3 regions of the Paenibacillus sp. N119s genome follow, and region 2 is predicted to be linked to each of the others. Evidence: riboswitches for the same ligand, from Rfam matches in the RefSeq annotation. Region 2 holds a riboswitch; each other region holds the start of a gene.
The links. Region 2 has a riboswitch for glycine ahead of gcvT (glycine cleavage system aminomethyltransferase GcvT). Riboswitches for the same ligand answer to the same signal wherever they lie in the genome.
Positions count from the first base shown of each region.

Region 1 (5,006 bases), on a different contig from region 2:
GCAGGTGAAGTCGTTCATGGTGACCTGACGCGTTTTTTTGCAGGCGATGCATCGGCAGGTATGTTTATGTCTGGCTTCTTCCCCATTATGATGTTTGCTCTGCCAGCAGCGGCTCTCGCATTCATCCATACAGCTAGGCCGGAAAAACGTAAAGCGGTCGCTTCCATTTTCATCGGTTCTGCGCTGGCATCGTTCCTCACTGGAATTACTGAACCCCTCGAATTTTCGTTTATGTTCATTGCGCCATTACTTTACGGCGTTCATGCTCTGCTGACAGGGCTAAGCGGTCTGGTCGTATACCTACTAGATGTCAAGCTTGGCTTTTCTTTTTCAGCAGGACTCATTGACTATCTGGTCAATATGAAGCTCTCCACCCACCCATTGCGAATGATCCCAATCGGGCTTGTCTTCGCCTTCGTTTATTACTTTCTGTTCCGCTTCATCATTCTCAAATTCAACCTAAAGACTCCCGGGCGTGAAGACGATATAGATGATGATCTCCTGTCTAAGACTAACGAATCCGTACCTGCTGGAAAGGCGAGCACCTCATCCAACACTCCGTCCAGTCAGGCAGACAAGATCCTAGCCTATCTCGGCGGTTCAGATAATATCCAAAGCATTGATGCCTGTATCACGCGGCTACGCCTTGTCGTCAAAGACGACAAAGCGGTTAACGATCAAGCTCTTAAGCAGCTCGGAGCATCGGGGATCATCAGATTGGGGAACGGTACCCTGCAGGTTATTTTCGGTACTCGGTCCGAAGCTCTGAAAGATGAGATACAACGATTAATGTCATAAGCTAATCCCCTGACTTAAACACGTGCGATCTTCCTATAACAGAAGTTGTTCTCCGGCTGCCATGTAATCATCCCACGTACGGATAGAGGATGATATTCCTCATGTTGGCGATAACATTCAAAAGGGAGTACCCTCAAGCCTGTGATGGCTGAGAGCACCCCTTTTAGTATTTATGAATTAACTGTTTGTCCTTTTTCTTCTACTTGGATAGCAGCCCCTACATTGGCACCTGCAAGAATCCCTTTTTTCTTATTAGGATACAAAGTATTCATATAAGTGCGAGTTTCGGCGACTACAATTCCTGACAAGCCGAGCAATGCAATCAGGTTCGGAAAAGCCATCATTGCGTTAAAAATATCTGCCAGCAGCCAGATGGCATCGAGCTTGATGAACGCGCCTCCGGCAACCAGTATAATAAACAGATAACGGTATGGTTTAATCCACTTGACCCCAAGCAAATATTCAACACAGCGTTCCCCGTAGTAGTTCCAGCCAAGTATCGTTGTGAACGCAAATAAAATAAGGCTAATCGTCACGAGCTCTGCTCCAGCCGGAAAGGCACTGGAAAACGCATGTTGAGTCATCAGACCTCCATCATCATTTCCACTCCATATTCCCGTAACCAGCAATGTAAATCCTGTCAAATTACAAATAATCATCGTATCGATAAAAACGCCCGTCATGGATATTAGCCCTTGTTCTGCGGGCCATTTTGTCTTAGCTGCTGCTGCTGCGATTGGCGCACTTCCCAAACCGGCTTCATTTGCAAAGATCCCTCTGGCAACTCCGCTTCGCATTGCCAGCATAATCGTGGCTCCGGCAAAACCACCCGCCGCAGATGTTGTCGAGAAAGCCCCTTGTAATACTAGCGCGATCGCATGAGGAAGCTCTCCTGCAAACTTAATGAGTACGATTAAACAAACCACGATATAGAGCCCCGACATGAATGGAACAATCTTTGTGGATACCTTGGCGATACTTTTGAGTCCTCCAATCGTAACAACAGCCGTCAACACTGAAATAATGATTGCTGTAACTACTGTTGGCACGCCAAAGCTACTCTCCGTAGAAGAAACGATAGCCTTTACTTGCGGAAAAGTACCGATTCCAAATAATGCTACAAGAATACCAGAAAAGGCAAACAACATCGCCAGCGGCTTGAAACGGCGGCCAAGCCCGTTTTCAATATAATACATCGGACCACCCGAAAATTGTCCGTTCCGGTCTTTAACACGGTATTTAACGGATAATAACCCTTCCGCATATTTGGTTGCCATCCCGAAAAAAGCTGCAACCAGCATCCAGAATAATGAACCGGGCCCACCCAATTTGATCGCTGTTGCGACACCGACGATACTTCCTGTACCTACAGTAGCTGCGAGTGCCGTACTCAATGCTCCAAAGCTACTGACATCCCCGCTGCCTTCGTCCGGCGCTTTACCAATTAGCTTGAGCGCTAAAGGCAATCGAATAATCTGAAGCATCTTCAGACGGATCGTTAGCCACAACCCAGTGCCCATGACGAGAATTAGAAGCGGCGCTCCCCACATCCAACTGTCAATCGTTTCCAATAAATGTACCAAATTCATTTCAACCCGCTCCTCCAGCATATTAAAAAACAAAAAAGAGTCAAATCCGTTGATTCGACTCCTGGAGAGGTTAAAGGCACGAAAAATAAACCAATTTGTACAGGATTTTATCTCTAAAAAGCCTAGAGTATTCCCTGTCACAGGTTATTCGCGTCTCTGTCCTTTTGCCTGAGAGTTTAAGCAGATGTTATTCTGCGGTGCACCTTCGGCGCCCAATTAAGGGTCTCTCCAGAGTTCTGTCCGTTTACGGTCCCCGCATATTGCTGTAACCAGCCTTAGCACCTGAGAGTTTTGCCCCTTCGGTCGGAATTTTCATTCCATCTCCCGCAAACATCAACCAGACATATGAAATTTTTATTTATTATACAGAAAACTTTCAGCTTATTACAAGTGAAAAATTTGTGAAGTCCAACGATAAACTTACAATCCTTGAATCAATATCTCCCGGCAACCGTTCTCCTTTGAAATGCATTAATAGATGCTTTAAAATAGACGTAATGCCCTCATGAGCATCCTAATTGTTGTAACGCGTTTCATATCAAGTATTTTTTTCTTATGTGAGGAGAAGCATCATGTCGAATCTTGATCAAATTGCAAAACTGGCGGGCTTTTCCAAGGCTACGGTATCCAGAGTGTTAAATCAGTCCCCACATGTAAGCCAAGAAACCAGAGCTAAAATATTAAAAATCATGCAGGAGCTGGATTATGTTCCTAATCGAAATGCGATTTCTCTATCCAAGGGTCAGACGCTCCAGATTGGCATCATTACTTCAACTATTAATGAAATTGTTCTGGCCTTTCTGGACAGCTTTGTGGAAATCGCTGGACAATATGAATTCCAAACCATTATTTATACTTCGGGAGAAGACAAGAAGAAGGAGCTTCAGGCTTTCGAGGATTTAAAAAGAAAAAGAGTCGATGCGCTGGTCATCATTTCCTGCGTGAATGACACTGATTTTTTGAGTACCTATTGCAAATATGGCCCCATTGTGGCCTGGCAACGAATGGAGCATACTGATATTCGTTCCGTCGCTATGGATCAGTATGAAGGATACATGCTAGCACTAAAGCATTTGATACAAAAAGGCTATACTCGTATAGCCAATGCCTTTGGTCGTCCAAGCAGCATTAATACCCACAGTAGACAACGAGCTTATAAGCAGATCATGAATGAGCACAATCTGCCAGTGCGGCCGCATTGGAACTATTCTTCTATTTATAACATTCGTGATGGCGAACAGGTCGTACGTAATTTGTTACAGCATCGGGAGGCATTTCCGGAGGCTATTTTGTGTGCTAACGATTATGTAGCCGTGGGCATTCTCTGCGAAGCGCGCAGACAAAAGCTGAGGGTACCGGAAGATCTGGCGATTGTTGGGTTCGATAACACGGAGCTGTCGCACACCATGGGAATTACAACGGTTCAAAATCCCATTATGGCTCAGGCGCAAAATGCTTTTTTCATGCTTTCCCCTGAGCTGATTGGACGCCAGATGAAGCTTCATTCGCTGGAATACAGTCTCATTGAGCGTACGACCACTTAAGGGTCAGTTGACTTGCAAATTAGGCAATTGGGCCTTGATATGAAATATTTTTTGTCGAAAGAGAATAAAAAATGTTGAAATCGCTTTTTTTTGTGCTACAATAGCACTATATCGAAGGATTGTGACCGGTGATGCGGGCAATGCCTGAGTTCAATTGAGTGCTATTGCTAACAATAGTATTGAATTGTGCTTGGGCATTTTTTATTGGTAAAGGATGGGAGGGGGAACTTCAATGATTATTGAGAAGGTGCTCAATAACAACGTCCTGTTGACTAAAAACGATAAAGGCAAAGAGGTCATCGTCATGGGAAGAGGTATTTCCTTCAAAAAAGTGGCTGGCGACCCAGTCGATGATCATAAAATAGATAAGATTTTCATGTTAAATGAAAACGAGTTCACGGCCAAACTAACCGAGCTGCTGAACGATATTCCCGTATCTCATCTGGAGGTCGTGAATGAAATTGTCACCCATGCAGCAGAGGTGCTGGATACGGAGTTAAGTGATAACATTTATTTAACTTTGACCGACCATATTCATTTTGCCATACAGCGGGAAGAAAAAGGATTGGCACTCAAAAACGCGATGCTGTATGAAATTAAACGCTTTTACAAAAAAGAGTTTGCAGTTGGACTGGATGCTCTGCAAAAGATTGAAAATACGCTCGGTGTAAAATTGGGCGAAGATGAAGCTGGATTTATCGCATTGCATATGGTGAATGCCCGGATCGACGGTAACGAGATGCAGGCCACGCTGAAAATGACTGAGATTGTCCAACATATATTAAACATTATTACGTATCATTACGGGATTGTGCTGGATGAGACTTCTTTTAGCTATTCGAGATTTTTGACCCATTTGCAATACTTTGCAATGCGAGTGATTCGCAAAGAGGTCATTTACAGTGGTGAAGAATTTTTGTACAACCAGGTAAAGCAAACCTATACCGAAGCTTTTGCGTGTGCCCAAAAAATTAATGAATACCTAGAAAAAACATATGATCAATATTTAAGCAAGGATGAATATGTATATCTGACGATTCACATTCATCGGGTAACTGAACGTAATAACATTTCA
Region 1 is NZ_JCAJRU010000019.1:22,250-27,255, reverse strand. It holds gene AC5V8P_RS04540 (PTS transporter subunit EIIC) at 1-798, shown strand, start outside; gene AC5V8P_RS04535 (alanine/glycine:cation symporter family protein) at 969-2,387, opposite strand; glycine riboswitch at 2,534-2,629, opposite strand; glycine riboswitch at 2,648-2,724, opposite strand; gene AC5V8P_RS04530 (LacI family DNA-binding transcriptional regulator) at 2,960-3,931, shown strand; gene licT (BglG family transcription antiterminator LicT) at 4,164-5,006, shown strand, end outside.
Region 1: another riboswitch for glycine. It lies ahead of AC5V8P_RS04535 (alanine/glycine:cation symporter family protein); the one in region 2 lies ahead of gcvT (glycine cleavage system aminomethyltransferase GcvT).

Region 2 (5,006 bases):
GTGGTACGAGCGGATCATCATCAGCCCGGTCCATTCGCCATGGGCGCCAGCAGCGGGCTGAAGCGTGACGGCATCCATGCCAGTCAACGTAGCCAGATCGTTTTGGAGCGTATACAGCAGCTCCATAGCACCCTGGATGCTACCCTCCGGCTGATAGGGATGGATTTTAGCAAAGCCTGCGTAACGGGCGACATCCTCGTTCACCTTCGGGTTGTATTTCATCGTACAGGAGCCAAGCGGATAAAATCCGTTGTCGACGCCAAAATTACGCTGGGACAGGGCGGTATAATGGCGAATAACATCTACTTCGTATACCTCGGGTAGTGCCGCAGGCTCGCTGCGCAGCGCGTAATCTGGCAAAAGCTCTGCTACCGGGCGACGAGGGACATCGCACTCAGGAAGGGAATAGGCGATGCGACCCGGACGGCTCAATTCAAAAATGAGCGCCTGATCGTGTTCCTGCAACAGCTCTTGTTTCTGATCCTGTCCGGCGTGTGTCATAGCAATCCCTCCAAGGTGTGTACAAATTGGTCGATCTCTTCTTTGGTTCTTTGCTCCGTTACGGCAATCAGCATATGACCAGCAAGCTCCGGATAGTCCCGGCCCAAATCATAGCCTGCAATAAATCCGGCAGCCAGCAGATTGTCCTGAAGTTTGCTCATATCTGTGCCTTCAGGCAGTCTAAGGGCAAACTCATTAAAGGTCGGTGCATGAAACGAGGCAGTTATGCCTTTCAAGCTCAGCAATTGCTCTAATGCGTAGCGACTTTTATGCACATTCAGCTCGGCTACTTCCTGGATACCCTGTCTTCCCATGACGGACAAGTACACTGATGCCGTTAAAGCAAGCAACGCTTGATTGGAGCAAATGTTAGAGGTAGCCTTTTCGCGGCGGATATGCTGTTCTCTCGCTTGCAAGGTCAGCACGAAACCGCGTTTGCCGTTACGGTCTGTGGTTTGGCCTACAATACGACCAGGGATACGGCGCATATGCGCCTGTGAAACGGCAAAGTAACCGCAGGTCGGACCGCCGAGGGAGGACGAGATCCCAAGCGGCTGCGCGTCGCCTACCACAATATCTGCGCCTTGCTTGCCAGGCGCCTCCAATAAGCCAAGCGCCAGTGGGTTGGCACTGACAACCATAAGCCCTTGCTGCGCATGGATGAGGTCAGCCATCGGCTTCAAATTTTCGACGGCTCCGAAAAAGTTGGGGCTCTGAACCAAAACAGCCGCTGTCTGTTCCGATATAGCTGCGGCTAGCGCATCGACATCCGTTACGCCGTCTGAACAGCCAATCTCCACGATGTCCAAATCCAATCCGCGTGCATAGGCTGCCAATACCTGACGTGCCTCTGGATGGACAGACCTTGATACGATGAGCTGTTTACGGCGCGTGGCTGCGGTAGCCAATGAGCCTGCTTCCGCCAGAGCTGTCGCCCCATCGTACATACTGGCATTAGCTACAGCCATGCCTGTCAATTCGCAAATATACGACTGGAACTCGAAGATGGCTTGCAGCTCGCCCTGGCTTACTTCCGGCTGATAAGGGGTATAGGCTGTGTAAAATTCGGATCGTGAGGTGATGTGTTGGATAACGGACGGAATATGATGATCATAAATGCCTGCACCAAGAAAGCTGGCATGTGTATCTGTATTGGCATTGTGTCCGGCCAGTCTGGCCATGTGGCGGGTTAAGGCTCTTTCGTCGAGCCGAGAGGAAAGAGGGAGTTCTCCTTGGTATCGAATAGCCTCTGGAATGTCACTAAATAGCTCATCAATGGATGATACGCCTACCACACGCAGCATTTCGGTTTGGTCTTGTTCGGTCATGGGGAGATAGCGATGCTGCTTCATAGGTTCTGGCTCCTTTCGAAAAGCAAAATTTAGATAATAAATTAGCTAATACATAAACGGAATTGGAAAATCCAGAATTTCATATACGATATGATCGTTTTTTCAGGAATGAAGAGAGTTTAAGATCAGCGTGGCCGTTTATAAAAGGGGGCTGCGACCACCTCCGCACGTAGGCGTTTACCACGAATTTCGACCTCCAGCGGTGTAGATAGGGTACTATAACGACTGTCCACCAGGGCCAGCCCTAGATTGCGCTTCAAGGTGGGCGATTGGGTGCCGGTGGTGACCTCACCGATGTGTTGGCCTTCAGCAAATACCGGATAATGAGCGCGCGGGATGCCGCGGTCCATCATTTCCAGCCCAATCAACTTGCGAGGAATTCCTTGTTCTTTCTGGCGTTGCAGTGCTTCCCTGCCGATAAAATCTCCTTTGTTCAGCTTGACGAAGAAACCTAAACCAGCCTCAAGCGGTGAAATGGTCGCAGATAACTCTTGCCCGTACAGCGGCAGCCGCGCCTCAAAGCGCAGCGTATCGCGAGCACCAAGTCCAGCAGGAATCAGCCCATACGACTCACCGCAACGAAGCAAACCATCCCAGACGGCAGGTGCTTCCTCAGCAGGTATATAAAATTCAAAGCCGTCTTCGCCGGTATATCCGGTTCGCGAGACAAGCGCTTTTGCTCCAAACAATTGCACGTTCTCCTGGAATCGGAAAGATGCCAGATTCGTTATATCTGTATCTGTTGCGGCAGCGGCAATACGTGCTGCTTCTGGTCCTTGCAATGCCAGCAATGCTATTGCGTCAGACACATTCTCCAGATGAACCGATGCAGGTGCGTGGCGAATAAGCCAATCCCAATCTTTGTCGATGTTGGAAGCATTCACAACGAGCATGTAGCGCTCTGGTCCTTTGCGATATACAAGCAAGTCATCCACTACGCCTCCGTCGGGGTAACAAAGGAGTGAATATTGTGCCTGACCCGGTTCCAACTGGCTGACATCATTTGTGGTTACTCGCTGCAAAAAAGCCTCGGCTTCTTTGCCCTCAACCAAAAACTCGCCCATATGCGAGACATCGAATAAACCCGCGCGTTGGCGGACGGCCTCATGTTCTTTTTGGATGCCGCTAAACTGAACGGGGAGCTCCCATCCGCCAAAGTCAATACAACGAACTCCGGGTTGCGTCCCGTAGGACGAATATAGTGGTGTTCTTCGCAAATTAGACATTTTTCCACTCCTATCCAGTGTAATCGGCCAAAACAAAAAGACAGGCTGAAAGAAACGTATAGACGGCGGTCCATACTCTTTTTTCAGCTCTGTCCTTGATACCAGAAAGTTACCCCGGCATGTACCGGGTTTCCCCTTGGGTGATCCGCTCTAATCGCGAATGCTCTCCAGAGATGCGTCCGGCAGAGGTCCTTTTGCCTGAGAGATTCACCTGCAATGCAAGTTTACTCCTTCGGCGCTACCTTTTGGATCAATGGTATGCTACCCGGTCTTGCAGGTAACAACTTGGATCCGATTCGCGTGCATAACTGTCTCACAAACGACAACAGCTATGAGAATCCTTTTGGCAGTCTCTCCCTCCGCGTTCATCCGCGTTTGCAGTTGTCGATGTATTTCCAAAAGCATTTGCTATAACCCATTAATACGCAAATTCATTCAAAATGTCAATAAAAATGTCATATGAAACAATATGAAAAACATTTAATGTATAAATAAGGATATGTAAGCGTTTGTTACAAGTTATTATTTTTGATAGACTATGCTATATAGGTTGGTATGAAGTATTTTTGTTAGTATTATTGACATGGATGTTCTTGTTGTCATAATCTTAACCTGTCTAATACAAGTGATCAAAAGCATTTTATTCATGTGGAAATGAGGCGAAACGGATGAGTGAAGTGAAACAGGAACTTTGGTATACAGACGAACATGAGTGGGTTCAGCGCACAGCGAATGGAACGTTGCGAATCGGCATTACAGACTTTGCACAGCATCAACTGGGTGATATTGTTTTTGTGGAATTACCTGGGGTGGGAACAACGATTGAACAGGGGGCGGAGGTCGGCACAATTGAATCGGTGAAGACAGTCTCCGATCTTTTTGCCCCGGTGGCGGGAACCGTTATGAAAGTGAATGAAGCTCTGGAAAGCACACCTGAACTGGTGAATGAATCTCCCTATGAAAAGGGTTGGATGATCGAAGTAGAATTGAACAATGATGTCGAGGAAGCTGTGGGCAAGCTGCTGTCTGCGGAGCAGTACGAACAGTTGATTTCAGATGAGCAGTAATAAGTAATACAGCATGAATTACTACCTTTTATTTTGATTTTCTGTATGGATCTTGAATTAAATAAGAGCATCGTGAGTCCGCTCGGTTTTTGTATAAAATAGTCGCTATGATCTGACATAGCGGCTATTTTTTTGTTGTTTTTTAGAAGGCGTAATTACGTCACTTCCTCAGATTTAGAAGGGTGTCCCATTAAAAAATATGCAGATTTACAACCATGTTTTTTCGACTAATTTCTATTGTTATCGGCCATATTAAGAAGAATTATGCAGGTATAATGCCTTGGCGTTACTTTAAATTTAAATGTTGTCATCAACGTTCATGACGAAAGTACGTTTTCATTTCGTTGATGAAGATAGCGCTGTCATTTAGTATGAATTTTAAGAAAAGGTAGTGATGCTATTTACTCACAAGGAGGATATGAATATGAGCACAGTGGACACAAAGTCCAGTTCAAGCGGTGGCGCTCGTGTCGCCGTACAACGTTTTGGCCGTTTTCTCAGCGGTATGGTTATGCCGAATATGGGAGCCTTTATTGCGTGGGGATTAATTACAGCACTCTTTATTCCGACCGGGTGGTTCCCGAACGAGGGTTTTGCACAACTGGTTGATCCAATGAAAAATTATTTGCTGCCGCTGTTAATTGGTTATACAGGAGGCACAATGATTCACGGACAGCGTGGAGGTGTGATCGGTGCCATTATGACGATGGGTGTCATTGTGGGGGCCGATATCCCGATGTTCCTGGGCGCAATGGTAGCTGGTCCGCTGGCTGCATGGATATTGAAGAAGTTCGATAAGGCCGTTGAAGGCAAAGTCAAATCCGGTTTTGAAATGCTGGTCAATAATTTCTCGGCTGGGA
Region 2 is NZ_JCAJRU010000268.1:1,302-6,307, forward strand. It holds gene gcvPB (aminomethyl-transferring glycine dehydrogenase subunit GcvPB) at 1-501, opposite strand, end outside; gene gcvPA (aminomethyl-transferring glycine dehydrogenase subunit GcvPA) at 498-1,853, opposite strand; gene gcvT (glycine cleavage system aminomethyltransferase GcvT) at 1,979-3,079, opposite strand; glycine riboswitch at 3,159-3,255, opposite strand; glycine riboswitch at 3,256-3,355, opposite strand; gene gcvH (glycine cleavage system protein GcvH) at 3,748-4,146, shown strand; partial or broken gene AC5V8P_RS22295 (PTS transporter subunit EIIC) at 4,571-5,006, shown strand, end outside.

Region 3 (5,006 bases), on a different contig from region 2:
GTTACATCGAGCGCAGTCGTCGGCTCATCTGCAATAATAAGAGAGGGACGGCAAGCTATGGCAATCGCGATCATCACACGCTGGCGCATCCCTCCTGAAAGTTCATGCGGATACTGTTCATACACGCGCACAGGATTGGGTATATCTACGCTTTCCAGTAGCTCCAGTACACGCTCCCTTTTTTGCTTCGTCGATAGGGACGTATGATAATCGAGGTTTTCCTCGATCTGCTTACCAATGCTCATTAACGGGTTCAGTGCTGTTAGCGGGTCCTGAAAGATCATGCCAATGCCCGCTCCGCGGATTTTATTCATTTGCGCTGAGGAGAGACGGATCAGATCCGTGCCTTTAAAAAGAACCTCTCCTTCGACACGTGTCCGCTCCATGTCATGCAGTTGTGGGATTGAAAGCGCCAGCGCGCTTTTGCCACAACCGGATTCTCCGACCACAGCCAGCACTTCATTGGGGTTGACCGTCAGATCCAGATGGTCGACAGCGGGGTGATATTGATCGTTAATGCGAAAAGATACGGATAACCCTTTGATCTCCAACACAGGTTCGATATTCAATGCGTGCGCTTCCTCCATTCTCCATGGTCTTGTCCCGCTAATTCTCACCATGTTTGATGTTAAAACCTCCCACAAACATTACATACCTTTTTTGTCGGAATAATTTGAATACATCCTATCACCAGTATATGGATATATCAATTAAGATTATGCTATCAACATCATTTAAAAAATCAATGATCCAGCAGCAGCGCGACCTTCCTGGCACAAAATGTAACTAAATAACCAACCACAGGTTAATTTTTATCACAAAAAAAGCTGTTTGATCCCCTATAGAGGACCAAACAGCTCACTAGCACACAACAACTCACTCTGATTTTTTTACATTTGTTACGAAGCCGCTCCATAGGAGCCCGATTTGAACGTTTTTGGATCATACCATTTGTAGCCTGCTGCTGGAGCAGACCAAGGCTCAGGTTGCGGTTCCGTGGAAGCCGCTGGCTCCTCAAACGGTAGAAGCTTCGTGGGCTGATCCAGCGTTAAGCCTGCCACATCGGATAATTTGGTGTAATCCTGCTTCCATGCAAGCCATTGGACCGTTTGTACCAGGAAGGTGGCATCGTCCACTTCCTTGAAACCATCATACGTCTTCTTCGACTGTCCGTTTTCCTCGCGCACATATTTCGGTGTAGCGTCTTCTACAGGAGAAGAATCACCGATAAATGCTGCCTTGCCTTGACCGACCTTGGAGATTGCCGCAAATGGCCCTTCCGCACGGCCCCCGCCGTTATAGACACCCTGATCTACAGCATTGCCCCATTTTTTCGTACCTGTCGGGATATAGGCAATTCCTTTCGCTTTGGTAGGATCAATAATAGCCAGCGTAGAACCCGCATGCATGGCAATTGAACGTACACCCTTGGTAATGCCAAAAGATTGATCTGCAGCTACAATGTCCGTAGCATTCACGTCGCCAAGCGCATTATAGCGGAAACGAACGCCAAAGTTGGTTGCCAGCCAATCAGAGCTAGTCAATCCTTGCATCGCCGGTGATGCTGCTTCTTCTGCAGTCATGCCTTTTGCCGGATTAGTATAGGCTCCACGACGGTAGCCATTCATAACCTCGGAGGCATCCCAACGGTTTTTGTTGCGGTCCGCATTATAGTGGTCGGAGATGAAGAAGACACTTCCCCCGTTATTCACGTATTGTAGCAAAGCCGCCTGCTCGGAAGCTTTAAATGGAACATTCGCTTCACCGATGATGAACACATCATATTGGCGCAGCTTGTCATAGGTTATGGCTTGTTCCCCAAAAGTAAAAGGAATATAGCGGTTCAATTGGTCCACAGTAAAGCCTACATTACGCAATCCATCAGCAAAATCAGAGAAGGCGCCGTCAATGACCCAATCTGCTGCCCCAGCCGTCTGTGCATGCGTATTATCGAACAGCACTTTTTTACCTTTGCCGTCCGGCAATGTCGTACCGGGCTGACCCGGGTTTCCAGGATTAGGCTCGCCTGGATTACCAGGTTCCCCCGGCTCGCTTCCATTCACCAGTTCCACAGCGCTCGGACTTTTTATTCCGCCAAAATTATTATAGGTGCCAAGCGTACCTGTCACACGAATTTTAATGCCGATCAGCTCAGGATGGCCTGTTAGCCCAAATTGTCCTCTGTACGCTGATGACAGCTGCACATCCAGTAGGTTGGACGTGCTACGTTCATTCGCCTGGTCGGCAATCAGTACGTTAAAATCATTCGCAAACGGGGAAGAAAAATTAGCCGTTTTCGATCCGGTAGCATGTCCAACAATGTAACCTTCCACCGTCACCGTACCTCCACTGCCTTGACGCTGAAGGGCTTCAGCTACTGTCAGTGCTCCCTCTGCTTTGACCTGACCGAATGGAACGAAGATGCCGATCAGCAGCGATACGATCGCCGCCAGATGCAGCATTCCTTTCAAGCGTGAACCTGTGAACCGCAAGCCTTTTACCATACGTCAATATCCCTCCTATAATTCCATAAATGTACTTGTCCTCTATCAGATTAGCTATCAATCTTCTAATTCCTTCCTGGTTTGATCCATAATTATGTAAATTTTAATCTTTTTTATTGGAAACACACCTGTTTATGTAAAAATCGAACCCTGCGATTGACAGCGAGCGCGGCATACATTACGCTAAGGGAGATATGTAGAACGGTATACGCGAATGAAGATGACGGGAGAGTCTGTCCAGAGGCTTACACGCTGGCGGCACCGAAGGAGCAAACTGCCAGCGCCCGGCTGGCGGATAATCTCTCAGGTCCATGTATCGTCATCTGACGCAACTCTGGAGAGAGCGCAAGCCACCCAAGGGGTAAGGCGGTATGGACACCGCACGAAACTCTCAGGTAACGAGGACAGAGATAAGGGAAATTTCCTTATCCTGTCCTTTTTTGTGCTCACATCGTACGTCAGCATCAGGAACCGTCATATCCGCGCAAAGACGCGAAAATACAATATACTATGGTAGTAGAACATACAGGGGGCCACACCATGCGTTTCAAAGATGTATTTTCCATTATCGGTCCGGCCATGACCGGACCCTCCAGCTCACATACCGCCGGTGCGGTGCGGCTTGCACGCGTTGCCCGGCACTGGCTCGGGGCGCAGCCTGACCGCGCCCGCATGACACTGTACGGCTCCTTCGCCGACACGTACAAAGGACACGGTACCGACCTGGCACTCATCGCAGGCCTGCTCAATTACGATACGGACGATCATCGGATTCCCGATGCCGAGCAATGGGCGGAGCAGGCTGGAATGGCCGTAGAATTTGCCGTTAGCGGACTCCCTGCGCCCCATCCAAACACCGTCCGTTTCGAGCTATGGAAAGGCGAGGATCAGCGCACCCTGCTCGGCTCCTCCATCGGAGGCGGCAGTATCCATGTCCAGCAGCTCAACGAATTCCGAGTTAACCTGACCGGAGAACTGCCTACGTTGGTGCTTCTCCACTCGGATAAGCCCGGTACTTTGGGTGCGGTGACTTCAGCGCTAGGCGCTGCTGACATTAACATTGCTTATATGCATGTGGATCGCAAAGGCCGGGATGGTGAAGCACTTACCGCCATTGAAACGGACAGTCCTCCTACGGCTGAACTGATTGCCAAACTGCGTTCTATACCTCATATGTATGAAATTAAAATGATTAATCTGAAAAAAGGAGCTGAATCCGATGCGGTTTAGCCATCTGCATGAAATCAGCGCGATATGCGCTGAGGAATCCACCACGATTGGCCGCCTAATGATTCAAGAACAAATACAAGAGACGAATACAACGGAAGAAGAAATCTTCCGCCAAATGTCTGATTATTATGAAGTCATGAAGGAAGCCGTTCATCGTGGTCAGACGCAAGATACCGTATCCCGCAGCGGATTGACGGGCGGGGACGGCAAGCGTCTGGCCGAGTATCTGCGGACAGGGGAGACCTGCTCCGGCGACGCCTCCGCGCTCGCTATGGCTTATGCACTCTCCGTGTCTGAGGTGAATGCGTCCATGGGACGCATTGTCGCCACACCCACTGCTGGCTCTTGCGGCGTCATCCCTGGCGTGTTCATTAGTGCACAGGAGCGGTTCGGCTGGGATGACGAGCATATGGTGTACGGCTTGTTCGCAGCCGGAGCTATTGGCTACGTCATCGCCAACAATTCTTTCATTTCCGGCGCGGAGGGAGGCTGTCAGGCTGAGATTGGATCAGCCATTGGGATGGCCGCCGGTGCAATGGTCGAGCTGCGCGGCGGCACGCCTGAACAGGCCGTCCACGCTGTAGGCCTAGCGCTCAAGAACACGCTCGGTCTGATTTGCGACCCCGTTGCCGGGCTCGTCGAGATTCCGTGCATCGTGCGCAACGGGCTGGGCGCCGTGACTGCACTTGCCGCAGCGGATATGGCTTTGGCGGGAGTGCGCAGCGCCATTCCGTCTGACGAAGTCATTGACGTAATGCTTGAAGTCGGCAGCGCGATGCCGTCGAAGCACCGCGAGACCGCCAAAGGCGGCTTGGCCCAGACACCGACTGGCAAGCGTTTGACCGAATCCCTTACACGCAACACACTGGCCAAGAAAGATAAGTCGTAGTTTCTAAGCCTTAAACCAACTACTTTTCCTCTATAAAACAAGACGAATATTTCTCCCCTACATTCTCCAAGGGAAAGAGAATTCGCCCTTAAAAATAAAGGAGCAAGCATACGTCTAGGGACGACATGCTTGCTCCTTTTCTTTTCAATCGATTACAGATTACTGGACAGTTACCTGTACCTTCGTCATTTTACCTGCATATTTTACGGTAATTACAGCTTTGCCCTTGCCCTGTGCCTTAATGTTACCGTCTTTGACGGTCGCAACAATAATTCTGGACGAGGACCAGACGGCCGGCTTGGAGACATCCTTCTCCGACTCATCCTTATACGTCGCTGTAGCTGTAACCTTAGCCAGCTGCCCTGCCTTCAAGGTCAAAGCGA
Region 3 is NZ_JCAJRU010000009.1:38,745-43,750, forward strand. It holds gene AC5V8P_RS02565 (ABC transporter ATP-binding protein) at 1-569, opposite strand, end outside; gene AC5V8P_RS02570 (DUF6359 domain-containing protein) at 900-2,504, opposite strand; glycine riboswitch at 2,719-2,833, shown strand; gene sdaAB (L-serine ammonia-lyase, iron-sulfur-dependent subunit beta) at 3,045-3,734, shown strand; gene sdaAA (L-serine ammonia-lyase, iron-sulfur-dependent, subunit alpha) at 3,724-4,623, shown strand; gene AC5V8P_RS02585 (Ig-like domain-containing protein) at 4,783-5,006, opposite strand, start outside.
Region 3: another riboswitch for glycine. It lies ahead of sdaAB (L-serine ammonia-lyase, iron-sulfur-dependent subunit beta); the one in region 2 lies ahead of gcvT (glycine cleavage system aminomethyltransferase GcvT).